Regions from separate parts of the Streptomyces sp. RKND-216 genome, predicted to be linked through region 2. Evidence: riboswitches for the same ligand, from Rfam matches in the RefSeq annotation. Region 2 holds a riboswitch; each other region holds the start of a gene.
What was found. A riboswitch is a leader RNA that binds a small molecule or an ion and turns the genes downstream of it on or off. The one in region 2 is predicted to bind cobalamin.
Positions count from the first base shown of each region.

Region 1: it holds a riboswitch for cobalamin, as region 2 does, so the genes downstream of both, cobN (cobaltochelatase subunit CobN) here and E4198_RS22375 (cobalamin biosynthesis protein) in region 2, are expected to answer to the same signal.
Region 3: it holds a riboswitch for cobalamin, as region 2 does, so the genes downstream of both, metE (5-methyltetrahydropteroyltriglutamate--homocysteine S-methyltransferase) here and E4198_RS22375 (cobalamin biosynthesis protein) in region 2, are expected to answer to the same signal.
Region 4: it holds a riboswitch for cobalamin, as region 2 does, so the genes downstream of both, E4198_RS07385 (ribonucleoside-diphosphate reductase subunit alpha) here and E4198_RS22375 (cobalamin biosynthesis protein) in region 2, are expected to answer to the same signal.

Region 1 covers NZ_SSBQ01000002.1:2,644,366-2,647,566, reverse strand. Annotated here, with positions in the region: gene E4198_RS11740 (precorrin-8X methylmutase) at 1-84, opposite strand, end outside; gene cobG (precorrin-3B synthase) at 139-1,551, opposite strand; cobalamin riboswitch at 1,623-1,777, shown strand; gene cobN (cobaltochelatase subunit CobN) at 1,811-3,201, shown strand, end outside.
Region 2 covers NZ_SSBQ01000002.1:5,099,581-5,102,781, reverse strand. Annotated here, with positions in the region: gene E4198_RS22385 (inorganic phosphate transporter) at 1-719, shown strand, start outside; gene E4198_RS22380 (hypothetical protein) at 753-965, shown strand; cobalamin riboswitch at 1,151-1,277, shown strand; gene E4198_RS22375 (cobalamin biosynthesis protein) at 1,404-2,357, shown strand; gene E4198_RS22370 (cobyric acid synthase) at 2,354-3,201, shown strand, end outside.
Region 3 covers NZ_SSBQ01000002.1:822,972-826,172, forward strand. Annotated here, with positions in the region: gene E4198_RS03760 (dihydroorotase family protein) at 1-1,023, opposite strand, end outside; cobalamin riboswitch at 1,305-1,449, shown strand; gene metE (5-methyltetrahydropteroyltriglutamate--homocysteine S-methyltransferase) at 1,630-3,201, shown strand, end outside.
Region 4 covers NZ_SSBQ01000002.1:1,724,563-1,727,763, reverse strand. Annotated here, with positions in the region: gene E4198_RS07385 (ribonucleoside-diphosphate reductase subunit alpha) at 1-2,006, opposite strand, end outside; cobalamin riboswitch at 2,198-2,364, opposite strand; gene E4198_RS07380 (GNAT family N-acetyltransferase) at 2,413-2,928, opposite strand; gene E4198_RS07375 (sodium:solute symporter) at 3,018-3,201, opposite strand, start outside.

The sequences.
Region 1 (3,201 bases), 2.5 Mb from region 2:
CTGCCGGTAGATGGTGGCGCCGTCCTTCTCGTACGCGTAGGCGCCTGCGTGGCCCGCGTCACGGTGGTCGTCGGTCCGGTGCATGGGGTGGCCCCGCCCCTCTCGGTGGTCCCGGTCGTCTGGTCGCCGCTCATCCGGTCACCCGCCGGCGGTGGTGGTGCGTGCCGCCGCGGCGGTGGTGAGCGCGGCGGCGAACTCCCCGGCGTCGTCCGTGCCGGGCACGGACACCTCGTAGCGGCCGTCGCCGGTGGCGACGGCGTCCACGTGCAAGCCCTTCGGACGTCCGCACCGGCGGGTGCAGCCCGACAGGTACACCGGCAGCGGCGGCCGGGAGTCATGGGCGGCGGCCGCGGCGAGGGCGTCCGCGCGGACGTCGGACAGCGACGCCGCGCAGCCCGGGCGTCCCGCGCAGGCACCGAGGCCGAACCACGGCGAGGCGGCCGAGGTGACCAGGCCGCCCGCCCCGGTCTCCGCGAGCGCGGAGGGCGCCGCCACCGACGCGAGCCCCGGCACGACGACGCCGCGCCAGGGGGTGACGCGGAGTGCGCCGGTGCCCCGGGTGAGCGCCAGGCCGGCGAGCAGGCGCGCCTGCGCGGACGTGAGGGTTCCCAGCGGCGCGGTCACGCACAGGGAGGCGTGCACGCCGCCGGGCGCCACGACCACTCCGGGTGCGGGCCCCGCCCCTTCGACGTGCGCGCCCGGGGCTGCGCGGTCTGCCCCGGCGGCGTCGCGTACGCGTGGGGCGCCGGTGTCGTACCCCTCACCGGTGGCGGGGCCCGCGCTCGGTTCGGGGGACGGCCGTTTGACGCGGGTGCGCCGCAGCGCCTCGGTGACGGCGGCAGCCGTGTGCGGGGCGTCGGCAACGCGCCACGCGCCGGTGCCGAGGGTGAGGAAGGTCTGTGCGGCGTGCAGCGCGACGCCGGGGGCGTCCGCCGCCGGGATGGTGACCTCCGCGCCGGAGATGCCGACCCGGACCACGGCCGTGCCGGGCCCGTCCGCCGTGCCGTCGGCACCCGGCGCGGGCGTCGCCGCCGTCACCGTCACGTCGGCGCCCAGAGCCGCGACGTCGCCGCGGCCGTCGTCGAAGGCGAAGAGGAAGCGACCGGAAAGACCGGTGGCCCCCGGGTCGGCGCACAGCAGGCGGTCCAACTGCCGGACCCACGGCTGGACGTCGGCGTGCCCGCGGGCGTCCAGGCCGGACAGCGGGGTGGCCACCACGTTGCGCACCCGTTCGTGCGTGGTGGAGGGCAGCAGCCCCGCCTCCCGCAGCCGGGCGGCGAGTTCGGCGCCGCAGTCGGCGGCGAGTCCGCGGAGTTGGACGTTGCCACGCGAGGTGAGGTGGAGGGCGCCGTCGCCGAGGCGGTCCGCCGTGTCGGCGAGCAGGTGTGCCTGCGCGGCGGTGAGCGCACCGCCGGGCACCCGTACTCGTGCCAGGGCGCCGTCGTCCGCGGCGTGCAGCCGCAGCGCGCCCGGGCAGGCGTCGTCGCGGCCCCGGACGGGGGCCGTCACGGGGGCAGGGCTCGCTGAGGTGCGGCCACGGGGCGTCGGCATCGCGGCGAGCATACAGACGGAAGGCGCCCGGACCGTATGCCCCGGATCACGGCCCGGAGCACCCGCGTTGCGCCTACGATGCTGGCCGGCGGGTCGTATGCCCGTCATCGCCGTAGACGGCGACAGGGGAGGAAGCCCGGTGCGATTCCGGCGCGGTCCCGCCACTGTGAGTCCGGTGAAGAGGAACCGGACGAGCCAGGAACTCCCGCCGTCCGACACCGCCCGGGGCGTGGACACCCCGAGGAAGGCTTCACGTCGCATGCCGCTTTCGCCCGCGGAACGAGACCCGCAGCCCGCAGACTCCCCCGGATCCGCACCCGAATCCGCCGACTCCTCCGACCCGTCCGGCTCCCCCGCCGTCCTGCTGCTGTCGACGTCCGACACCGACCTGCTCAGCGCCCGCGCGGCCGGCGGTCCCGTGCGCTACCGCTTCGCCAACCCCTCCCGCCTCGACCTGGACGACCTGCCAGGGCTCCTGGACGGCACCGGCCTGGTCGTCGTGCGACTGCTGGGTGGGCTGCGAGCCTGGGAGGACGGGCTGGACGCACTGCTCGCCGGGGACCGGCCGGTGGCGGTGCTGACCGGTGAACAAGCCCCGGACGCCCAGCTGATGGCGGCGTCGACGGTGCCCGTCGGGATCGCCGCCGAGGCGCACCGCTACCTCGCGCACGGCGGCCCCGGCAACCTCGAGCAGCTCGCGCGGTTCCTGTCCGACACGGTGCTGCTCACCGGACACGGCTTCGAGCCGCCCGCCGCCGCGCCGACCTGGGGCCCGCTGGACCGCTCGGCCCCCGCACCCGCCGACGGCGCCCCCACGGTCGCCGTCCTCTACTACCGGGCGCACCACATGAGCGGCAACACCGCCTTCGTGGAGGCGCTGTGCGCTGCGCTGGAGGAGGCGGGCGCCCGCGCGCTGCCCCTGTACGTGGCGTCCCTGCGCGCTCCCGAGCCGGAGCTGATCGACGCACTGCGCGCGGCCGACGCGATCGTCACCACCGTGCTGGCAGCGGGCGGCACCCGCCCCGCCGAGGCGTCGGCGGGCGGCGACGACGAGTCCTGGGACGCGGGCGCGCTCACCTCGCTGGACGTGCCGATCCTCCAGGCGCTGTGCCTGACGGGTTCGCGTGCCGCGTGGGAGGAGAACGACGAGGGCGTGTCCCCGCTCGACGCGGCCGGCCAGATCGCCGTCCCGGAGTTCGACGGGCGGCTGATCACCGTGCCGTTCTCCTTCAAGGAGATCGACCCGGACGGCCTGCCCGCCTACGTGCCCGACCGTGAACGGGCCGCCCGCGTCGCGGGGATCGCCCTCCGGCACGCCCGCCTGCGCCACGTGCCGCCCGCGGACAAGCGGATCGCCCTGGTGCTGTCCGCGTACCCGACGAAGCACTCCCGGATCGGCAACGCGGTCGGCCTGGACACGCCCGCCAGCGCCGTGGCGCTGCTGCGCCGGATGCGCGCCGAGGGCTACGACTTCGGTGACGCCGAGGTCCCGGGCCTGGCATCCGGAGACGGCGACGAGCTGATCCGCGCCCTGATCGACGCGGGCGGCCACGATCAGGACTGGCTGACCGAGGAGCAGTTGGCCCGCAGCCCGGTGCGCATTCCGGCGGCCGACTACCGGCGCTGGTTCGCCGAGCTGGATCCGGCGCT
Region 2 (3,201 bases):
TCTCCCTGGCGCACGGCACCAACGACGCGCAGAAGACGATGGGCGTCATCACCCTCGCCCTGATCGCGGGCGGTGCACTGGCCCCGGACGCGGGCCCGCCGATGTGGGTGGTCGTCTCGGCCGGTGTCGCCATCGCTCTGGGCACCTACCTCGGCGGCTGGCGGATCATCCGCACTCTCGGCAAGGGCCTCACCGACATCCACCCGCCGCAGGGCTTCTCGGCGCAGACGAGCGCCGCGGTCACCATCCTGGCCTCCTCCCACCTGGGCTTCTCGCTGTCCACCACGCACACCTGCTCCGGCGCCGTGATGGGCGCGGGGATGGGGCGCAAGGGCGGCATCGTCCGCTGGGGCACGGCGGGCCGGATGCTGGCCGCCTGGGGCATCACCGTCCCGGCGGCGGGTCTGGTCGCGGGCGGCGCGGCACTGCTGGCCGAGCGCGGCAACGTCGGCGTGACCCTGGTCGCCGTCCTCGGCGTGCTGGTCAACGGCGCCATCTGGCTGGCCTCGCGCCGGCAGCCGGTCGACCACACCAACGTCAACGACATGCCGGAGGACTCCGCCCCGGAATCCCACTCCGACGCGGAGGACGGGGGCGTGGTGGCCGCCGCGATGAGCGCCGTCGCCCCGCCACCGGCCGGCGCGGTCCCCGAGCAGCACGGCGCGCCGGACGAGGAGTCCGAGCACGCCCGCACCAAGGCCTCCGTCTCCGGCGCCTGACGCGCCCCACCCGAAGGAAGCGAAGCACTCACCATGGACATCCACTGGTCCGCCCTGATCAACGTGTTCGGCGTCAGCCTGCTGGCTTCCGTCGCGCTGGTCGGCGTGTTCACCCTGGGCATCATGGGCTCCGCGCCGCGCAAGGACGGCAGCAGCGCCTCCGTGCCGGCCCGCACCGGCGCGTACCTCTGCTACGCGGTCTGCGCGGCCGCCGTGGTGTACGGCATCTACCTGATCGGCGCCTGAACCCCCGCACACCGAGGGGTGGGTACGGCCTGCGGGCCGTACCCACCCCTCGCGCGTACCCGAGGCGCGCCGGGCGGGACGCCACGGCGCGGCCCGGGGGTGGTCACACTGCTTCGCCGCAGGCCGGGGGCGAGTTGACGGTCGTGGGGGGCCGTGATGGACTTCCGACAGCCGAACGGCGGCAGAAGAGGAAGCCGGTGCGAATCCGGCGCGGTCCCGCCACTGTCACCGGGGAGCGCCCCTCACCACACGCCACGGCCCGTCGGTGGGCTGGAAGGCCGGGGAGGCGCCGATCCGGGAGCCAGGAGACTCTCGCCGCCGGACACGTCGAGCCAGGGCGAGGACCCTGAGTGAGGACTCCGCCATGCGTGGCTGCTGCACCGCTCCCCCACCCCACCCCTCGCCGTGTTCCTGCGAGGCTCCACAGCCCGTCGACTGATGCCGCGCCCGCGTGCGTACGCGTACGGGGTGACGCTCGGCTTCCTCGCCGACCTCGCGCTGGGCGACCCCCGGCGCGGACACCCCGTGGCGGCCTTCGGCCGCGCGGTGATCCGGGCCGAACGCGCCCTGTGGCGTGACCACCGCGGCGCCGGGGCGTTGTGCGCCGCGGTGTGCGCCGGCGGCGTGGCGGCCGCCGCGGCGGGCCTGAGCACGGCCGCCGGGAGGGCGCGTTCGCCGCTGCCCTCGGTGGTGCTGGCCGCGGTCGCAGGCTGGACGGTGCTCGGCGGGACCTCCCTGATCCGCGAGGCGCGGGCGACCGGCGCCGCACTCGCCGCGGGCGACGTTCCGGAGGCGCGGCGGCGGCTGCCGCACCTGTGCGGGCGGGACCCGGAGGCGCTGGACGCCGACGGCGTCGCGCGAGCGGTCGTCGAGTCGGTGGCGGAGAACACCTCCGACGCCGTGGTGGGCGCGCTGGTGTGGGGAGCGGTCGCCGGCGTGCCGGGCCTGGTGGCGTTCCGCGCAGTGAACACCCTGGACGCGATGCTGGGCCACCGCTCCCCCCGGCTGCTGCGTTTCGGCTGGGCGTCGGCGCGGCTGGACGACCTGGCGGGCTGGCCGGGCGCCCGGCTGACGGCCACGCTGGCCGCACTCGCCGGGTCCGACCCGAACGGCGCGCTGCGGGCCTGGCGTGCGGACGCCGCCCGTCACCCCAGCCCCAACGCGGGCCCGGTGGAAGCCGCGTTCGCCGGGGCGCTGGGCGTACGGCTGGGCGGGACGCTGGCGTACGCCGGGCGGGTCGAGCACCGTCCGGTGCTCAACGCCGGTGGCCGGCAGGTCCGTACGGAGGACGTCGAGCGCGCGGTGCGGCTCTCCCGCCGCGTCGGTGTGCTGGCGCTGGTGACGACGACGGCCGTGAGGGTCGTGGCCACGCGGAAGGGAAGGCGGCGGTGAAGGCATTGCGGCGGGGCGGCGGTCTGCTGGTCGCGGGGACGACCTCGGACGCCGGGAAGAGCGTGGTCACGGCCGGGGTCTGCCGCTGGCTGGCCCGCAAGGGATTGAAGGTCGCGCCGTTCAAGGCACAGAACATGTCGCTGAACTCCTTCGTCACCCGGGAGGGCGCGGAGATCGGCCGGGCGCAGGCCATGCAGGCGGCCGCCGCCCGGGTGGAGCCCAGCGCGGCGATGAACCCGGTGCTGCTCAAGCCGGGCGGCGACCGCACCAGTCAGGTCGTCCTGATGGGCAAACCGGAGGGCGAACTGAGCGCCCGCAGCTACCACGAGGACAGGCAGCGGAAGCTGCTGGAGACGGTCGCCGGGTGCTTGGAGGAGCTGCGCGCCACCCACGACGCCGTGATCTGCGAAGGCGCGGGCAGCCCCGCCGAGATCAACCTGCGGCGCAACGACATCGTCAACATGGGCCTGGCGCGGGCGGCGCACCTCCCCGTGGTGGTCGTCGGCGACATCGACCGCGGCGGGGTCTTCGCCTCGTTCTTCGGCACGACCGCGCTGCTGTCCCCCGAGGACCAGGCGCTGGTGTGCGGCTACCTGGTCAACAAGTTCCGCGGCGACGTGGCGCTGCTGCAGCCGGGGCTGGAGATGCTGCACCGGCTCACCGGCCGCCCGTCGCTGGGCGTGCTCCCGCACCGGCACGGCCTGGGCATCGACGAGGAGGACGGGCTGCGCCTCTCGCTGCGCGGCACCGTGCGGGAGGCGTCGACGGCGCCGCCGCACGGCGCGGACGTGCTGCGGGTCGCCGTGCTGCCGGTCCCCCTGATGTCGAACTTCACCGACGTGGA
Region 3 (3,201 bases), 4.3 Mb from region 2:
TCCCGGCCCGCCGGAGGCGTTGTCGAGGACGTGGTCGCGCTGTTTGAGGGCGAGCGGCCACGGGGCGTGGTCCGAGGCCACCATGTCGAGCGCGCCGCTGCGGAGCCGGTGCCAGAGCCCGTCGGTCTCCGCCGGGGTGCGCAGCGGCGGGTTGTACTTCAGCCGAGCGCCGCCGCGGACCATGTCCTGCTCGGTCAGGGTCAGATAGTGCGGGCAGACCTCGGTGGTGACCGAGGTGCCCGTGCGTCGGTGCCACTGCACCAGGTCGACGGCGTGCGGCGTGCTGACGTGGCAGAAGTGCAGGTGCACGCCGGAGGCCCGGGCGAACTCGAGCACGGCCGCCACGGCGGCCGTCTCGGCGACCGGCGGCCGGGAGACCCCGTGCAGCAGCGGCCCCGAGGCGCCGGACGCCCGCAGCCGCCCCAGGTTCCGCTGCACGATCTCGTCGTTCTCGGCGTGGACGCAGACCCGGAGTCCGGTCCGGGCGATCTCGACGAACGCGTCGAGCATCTCCCCGTCCGGAGTCCGGGGGAAGCGCCGGGGGTCGGTCTGGAAGGTGGACAGCTTGAAGCAGGCCGCGCCCTCGGCCGCGAGCTTCGGGATCTCGGCGATGCCCTGCCCGCCGGGCTCGACGGTCGCGTACATTCCGACATCGACGTGCGCCTCGCGCAGCACCGCCGCCCGCTTGTCGCGGAAGGCGTCCACCGACCAGACCGGCCCGGCCTCGTCGAACGGCATCTCCAGCAGCGTCGTGACGCCGCCCGCGGCCGCGGAGCGGGTCGCGGCCTCGATACCCTCCCCCGCATGGCTGAGGCAGTGCACGTGCGGGTCGACGACGCCCGGCAGGACGTACGCCCCGCCCGCGTCGACGCGCTCGGCGGCGGGCGCGTCGCTCGGCGTCTCGCGCACGGCCAGGACGCGTCCGTCGCGCACCCGGACCTCGCCGCGTGGGTACTCCCGCTGGGAGGTCACCACGTGGCCGGTCACGGAGAGGTCCGCGTCGAGGTCTTCCGGGTCGAACATGCGCCAGACCCTGCAACACGTGTCACGGCCCGACAACCGTCTTCCCACCCTTTGGGAATCCGCAGGTCGTCGCGTAGCCGAGGGGTCACGAGGGGTCCCGGGCCCGACACGGAAGGCGGCGGGTCGCGCCGTCGTGCGCTCGGGCGGCACGGGTCCTGCCCGCCGACGCGTGTCCCACGTCACCCTCCACATCGTGGACGTGATCGGCGGTCCCCGCGGCGGGCGCGTAGGCTCGGCAGGAGCAGCTGGTTCGCCCCCGTCCGCCAGGCGGGACGCGTCGCAAGAGGGAACCCGGTGGGAATCCGGGACTGCCCCGCAGCGGTGAGCGGGAACGACCGCCGTCACACGCACTGGGCCCGGCAACGGACCTGGGAAGCGACGGCCTGTAGGTGTCCTGACGGGACGCGCCCGCGAGTCCGAAGACCTGCCACTGCCCGTGCACGGCCGAACCGCGCACGGACATCCCGGTGACCTCGAGGGCGGGTCGGCGTACATACCAGGCGGACGACCGCGCCGTGCCGCGCGGGGTCGTCTCCGTCCGGTCCGTCACCTTCGCACCCTCGTCCCCTCCGGGACTCATAGGGACGTCTCGCGAAGGAGAACTCCGTGACATCGAAGTCCGCAGCCGCGGCAGCACGGGCCACCGTGTACGGCTACCCGCGCCAGGGTCCGAACCGTGAACTCAAGAAGGCCGTCGAAGGCTACTGGAAGGGCCGCGTCACCGCGGACGCCCTCCGTGGCACGGCCGCCGAACTGCGCGCCGCCAACTGGCGGCAGCTGGCCGCAGCCGGCATCCACGAGGTGCCGACGGGAGACTTCTCTCTCTACGACCACGTGCTGGACACCAGCGTCATGGTCGGCGCCGTCCCCGAGCGGCACCGTGAGGCCGTCGCCGCCGATCCCCTCGACGGCTACTTCGCCATGGCGCGCGGCACACAGGACGTCGCGCCGCTGGAGATGACCAAGTGGTTCGACACCAACTACCACTACCTGGTCGCCGAGCTGGGCCCGGACACCGCCTTCGCCGCGGACTCCGGCAAACAGGTCGCCGAGCTGAGGGAAGCGCTGGCCCTGGGCCTGAGCGCACGTCCGGTCCTCGTCGGCCCCGTGACCTACCTGCTGCTGGCCAAGCCCGCCCCCGGCGTCGCCGCGGACTTCGACCCGCTGACCCTCCTCGACCGGCTGCTGCCGGTGTACGCGGAGGTCCTGGCCGACCTGCGGGCGGCCGGTGCCGCGTGGGTGCAGCTGGACGAGCCCGCGCTCGTCCAGGACCGCACCCCGGCCGAGCTGAACGCGGCCGCACGCGCCTACCGTGAGCTCGGCGGTCTCGCGGACCGTCCCCAGCTGCTCGTCGCGAGCTACTTCGACCGTCTCGGCGAGGCCCTGCCGGTGCTCGCGAACGCGCCCGTCGAGGGCCTGGCCCTGGACTTCACCGGCGCCGGCGCCGGCAACCTCGACGCACTCGCCGAAGTGGGCGGGCTCCCCGGCAAGCGCCTGGTCGCCGGTGTCGTGGACGGCCGCAACATCTGGGTGAACGACCTGGGGAAGTCGCTGACCACCCTCGGGACCCTCCTGGGCTTCGCGGACCGGGTCGACGTCGCCCCCTCCTGCTCCCTGCTGCACGTCCCCCTGGACACGGCTCCGGAACGGGACATCGACCCGCAGATCCTGCGCTGGCTGGCCTTCGCGCGGCAGAAGACCGCGGAGGTACTCACGCTCGCCAGGGGCCTGGCCGACGGCACCGACACGATCGCCACGGAACTCGCGGCGAACCGCGCCGACCTGGCCTCCCGCGCCGGCTCGGCGCTCACCCGTGATCCGGCCGTCCGGGACCGCACCGCGGCCGTCACCGAGGCCGACTCCCGGCGCTCGCACGCGTATCCCGACCGGGCGGCGGCCCAGCGCACCCGGCTCGGTCTGCCGCTGCTGCCCGTCACCACCATCGGGTCCTTCCCGCAGACCGGCGCACTGCGCGCCGCCCGCGCCGACCTGCGTGCCGGGCGCCTCGACGCCGCCGGCTACGAGGACCGCGTCCGGGCCGAGATCCAGGAGGTCGTCACCTTCCAGGAGAAGGCGGGCCTGGACGTCCTGGTGCACGGCGAGGCCGAACGCAACGACATGGTGCAGTACTTCGCCGAACAGCTGACCGGCTACCTCGCCACGCAGCACGGCTGGGTG
Region 4 (3,201 bases), 3.4 Mb from region 2:
TACAGCTCCCGCACGTGCGCGGGCAGCCCCGGCAGGTCCTGCACGCTGCCGTTGGCCTCGCGCAGCGCCTCCCGGGTGGCGTCGTCCCAGCGGCCCAGTCGCTTCAGCTCGTCCACCAGGTAGCCGTTGACCTGGAGGAACTCCCCGCTCAGCGTCTCGCGCTTGAACAGGTTGGACACCTGCGGCTCAATGCATTCGTAAGCGCCGGCGATGGAGGCGATGGTCGCCGTCGGGGCGATGGCCAGCAGCAGCGAGTTCCGCATGCCGGTGGCGGCGATCCGGGTCCGCAGCGCCGACCAGCGCTCCGGCCAGGTCTGTTCGGCCTCCGGGTAGTGGTCCGGGTGGAGCACGCCGCGCGCGGTGCGCGTCGATTCCCAGGCCGGGAGCGGGCCGTGCCGCTCGGCGAGGTCGGCCGATGCCTCGTAGGCGGCGAGCATGATGCGTTCCGAGATTCGGGTGGACAGCTGCTGCGCCGCGGGGGAGTCGAAGGGCAGCCTTAGCCGGAAGAAGACGTCCTGAAGGCCCATCAGGCCCAGACCGACCGGGCGCCAGCGTGCGTTGGAGCCGCCGGCCTGCTCGGTGGGGTAGTAGTTGACGTCGACCACACGGTCCAGGAAGGTCACGGCGGTGCGCACGGTGGCGTCCAGGCGCTCCCAGTCCATCCCGCCGTCGTCGCCGAGGTGGGCGGCGACGTTGACCGAACCGAGGTTGCACACGGCGGTCTCGTCGTCGTCGGTCACCTCCAGAATCTCGGTGCACAGGTTGGAGGAGTGGACGACACGGCCGGGCTCTGCGGTTTGGTTGGCCGTGCGGTTGGCGGCGTCCTTGAAGGTCATCCAGCCGTTGCCGGTCTGTGCGAGGGTGCGCATCATCCGCGCGTACAGCTGCCGGGCCGGAACGGACTTCACGGCCTTCCCGTCCGCCTCGGCGCGACGGTAGGCGGCGTCGAAGTCGTCGCCCCACAGGTCCACCAGCTCGGGCACATCGGAGGGGGAGAACAGCGACCAGTCGGCGTCGGCCTCGACACGGCGCATGAACTCGTCCGGGATCCAGTGCGCGATGTTGAGGTTGTGGGTGCGGCGGGCCTCCTCGCCGGTGTTGTCCCGCAGCTCCAGGAACTCCTCCAGGTCGGCGTGCCAGGTCTCCAGGTAGACGCAGGCGGCGCCCTTGCGCCGGCCGCCCTGGTTCACCGCGGCGACCGAGGCGTCCAGCGTGCGCAGGAACGGCACGATGCCGTTGGAATGACCGTTCGTGCCGCGGATGAGCGAGCCGCGGGCGCGGACGCGGGACCAGGACAGGCCGATGCCCCCGGCGTGCTTGGAGAGCCGGGCGACCTGGTGGTAGCGCTCGTAGATCGAGTCCAGTTCGTCCAGCGGCGAGTCCAGCAGGTAGCACGACGACATCTGCGGGTGCCTGGTGCCGGAGTTGAAGAGCGTCGGGGAGGACGGCAGGTAGGACAGCGAGCTGGTCAGCCGGTACAGCTCGGCGACCTCGTCGACGGCATGCGCGCTGTCGTCCGCCGCCAGTCCGCAGGCGACGCGCAGGAGGAAGTGCTGCGGGGTCTCCACGACCCGGCGGGTCGTGGGGTGGCGCAGGAGGTAGCGGGAGTGGACTGTGCGCAGCCCGAAGTAGCCGAACCGGTCGTCGGCGCCGTCCGCCACGGCGGCGTCGACCAGGGCGTCCAGGCGTGCGGCGTGCGCGGTGACGAACGCGGCGGTGGAGTCCGCGATCAGACCTTCGCGGTGGCCGACGGCGACCGAGGCGGAGAACGAGGTCGCGCCCTGACCGGCGGCCTCCTCGCGCACGGCGCGGGTCAGCAGCCGGGCCGCCAGGCGCCCGTACTCCGGTTCGTCGCCGATGAGTCCGGCCGCCGCTTCGACGGCCAGCGACCGCAGGTCCGCATGGGTCGATCCGGGGTGCCGTCCGCGCCGTACCGCCGCGCCGATCCGGGCGGCGTCGGTCGCGGGCAGGTCGGCGGTCAGCTCCGTCAACAGCCGCTCCAGCAGCGTGCTGTCGGCGTCCGGCCCGGAAGGCGCCGGGAACGGCGCCGGGACGGCTGCGGCCTCTGGTGCGATGGTCACGGTGACGTGCTCTCCTCGCTCGGCGGGGGCCGGTGGGGAGGCGTGGCGCGGCGCAGGCGGCGACCCGTTGCGGGCCGGCATCACCTCGCGTCCGCCGGCCCATCCCACGGGGCCCGGACGTGTACGACGCCGTCGGCAGGTGCTCGGACTCGCGGCGTTCCGGGACCCGTCGATGCGTGGAGGCAGGGCACGGCACGCCGCACACCGTTGCGGGACAGTCCCGGATTCGCACCGGGTTCCCCTGCGGCGACAGCGAGGACGAGCATACATGTTGGGGTGCTCCGCGCGAGCACCCCAACATCTTGTGTCGCTGGTAGGGTTGCGGTGCCCGTCAGCCCTCGTCGTCGGCGAGCTCCAACGCGAAGGTCCACAGGGGCAGACCGGGGATCGGCTCCCAGTCGCGGGCCGGGGTGCGCACGAACCGCAGCCGCCCGTACAGGCGGTGAGCGGTCGTCATCCTCGACTCGGTGGAGAGCACCACGCGTTCCCGGCCGAGTGCCCGCGCACGCGCCAGGCAGTCGCGCACCAGCGCCTCGCCGACGCCGCGTCCCCGCCCCTTCCGGTGCACGGCCAGCATGCGGAACTCGGCCTCGCCGGGCCGGGCGATGTTCGCGTACTCCCCGCCGTCCCCGACGAAGGTCACGGTGCCCAGCAGGTCTCCGGTGCCCGCGTCCACGGCGACCAGGACCTGCGCGTGCCCGGCGCGGTGCGGTACGTTCCGCAGCACCTCCAGGTACGGGTCCCGCGCGCCGTGGGTGAGCAGCCCGTCCTCCAGGTACGCGTCGGCCGTCAGGTCTCCGACCTCGCCGTACTCCGCCTCGCGTGCCGCCCTGATCGTCACGTCCATGCCCCCAGCATGCAGCACCCCGCCGGCAGCATGCAGCACCCCGCCGGCGGTCGTGCCGTCGGCGGGGTGCTCGGGGTGGGTTCCGCGGATCAGGGAGCGGCGGTGGGGGCCGGCAACTCCTCCTTCACGCCCGGGTCGCCGGCGTCCGCGCGGTAGTCGGACGGCTTGGTCTCGTCCCGCCCGTCCGGGACCTTGGCGGACCGGAGAATCACCGTCAGGACGACCGTGACGACGGCGTTCAGCACGAAGGCGGTGAGGCCGATGTAACCGATC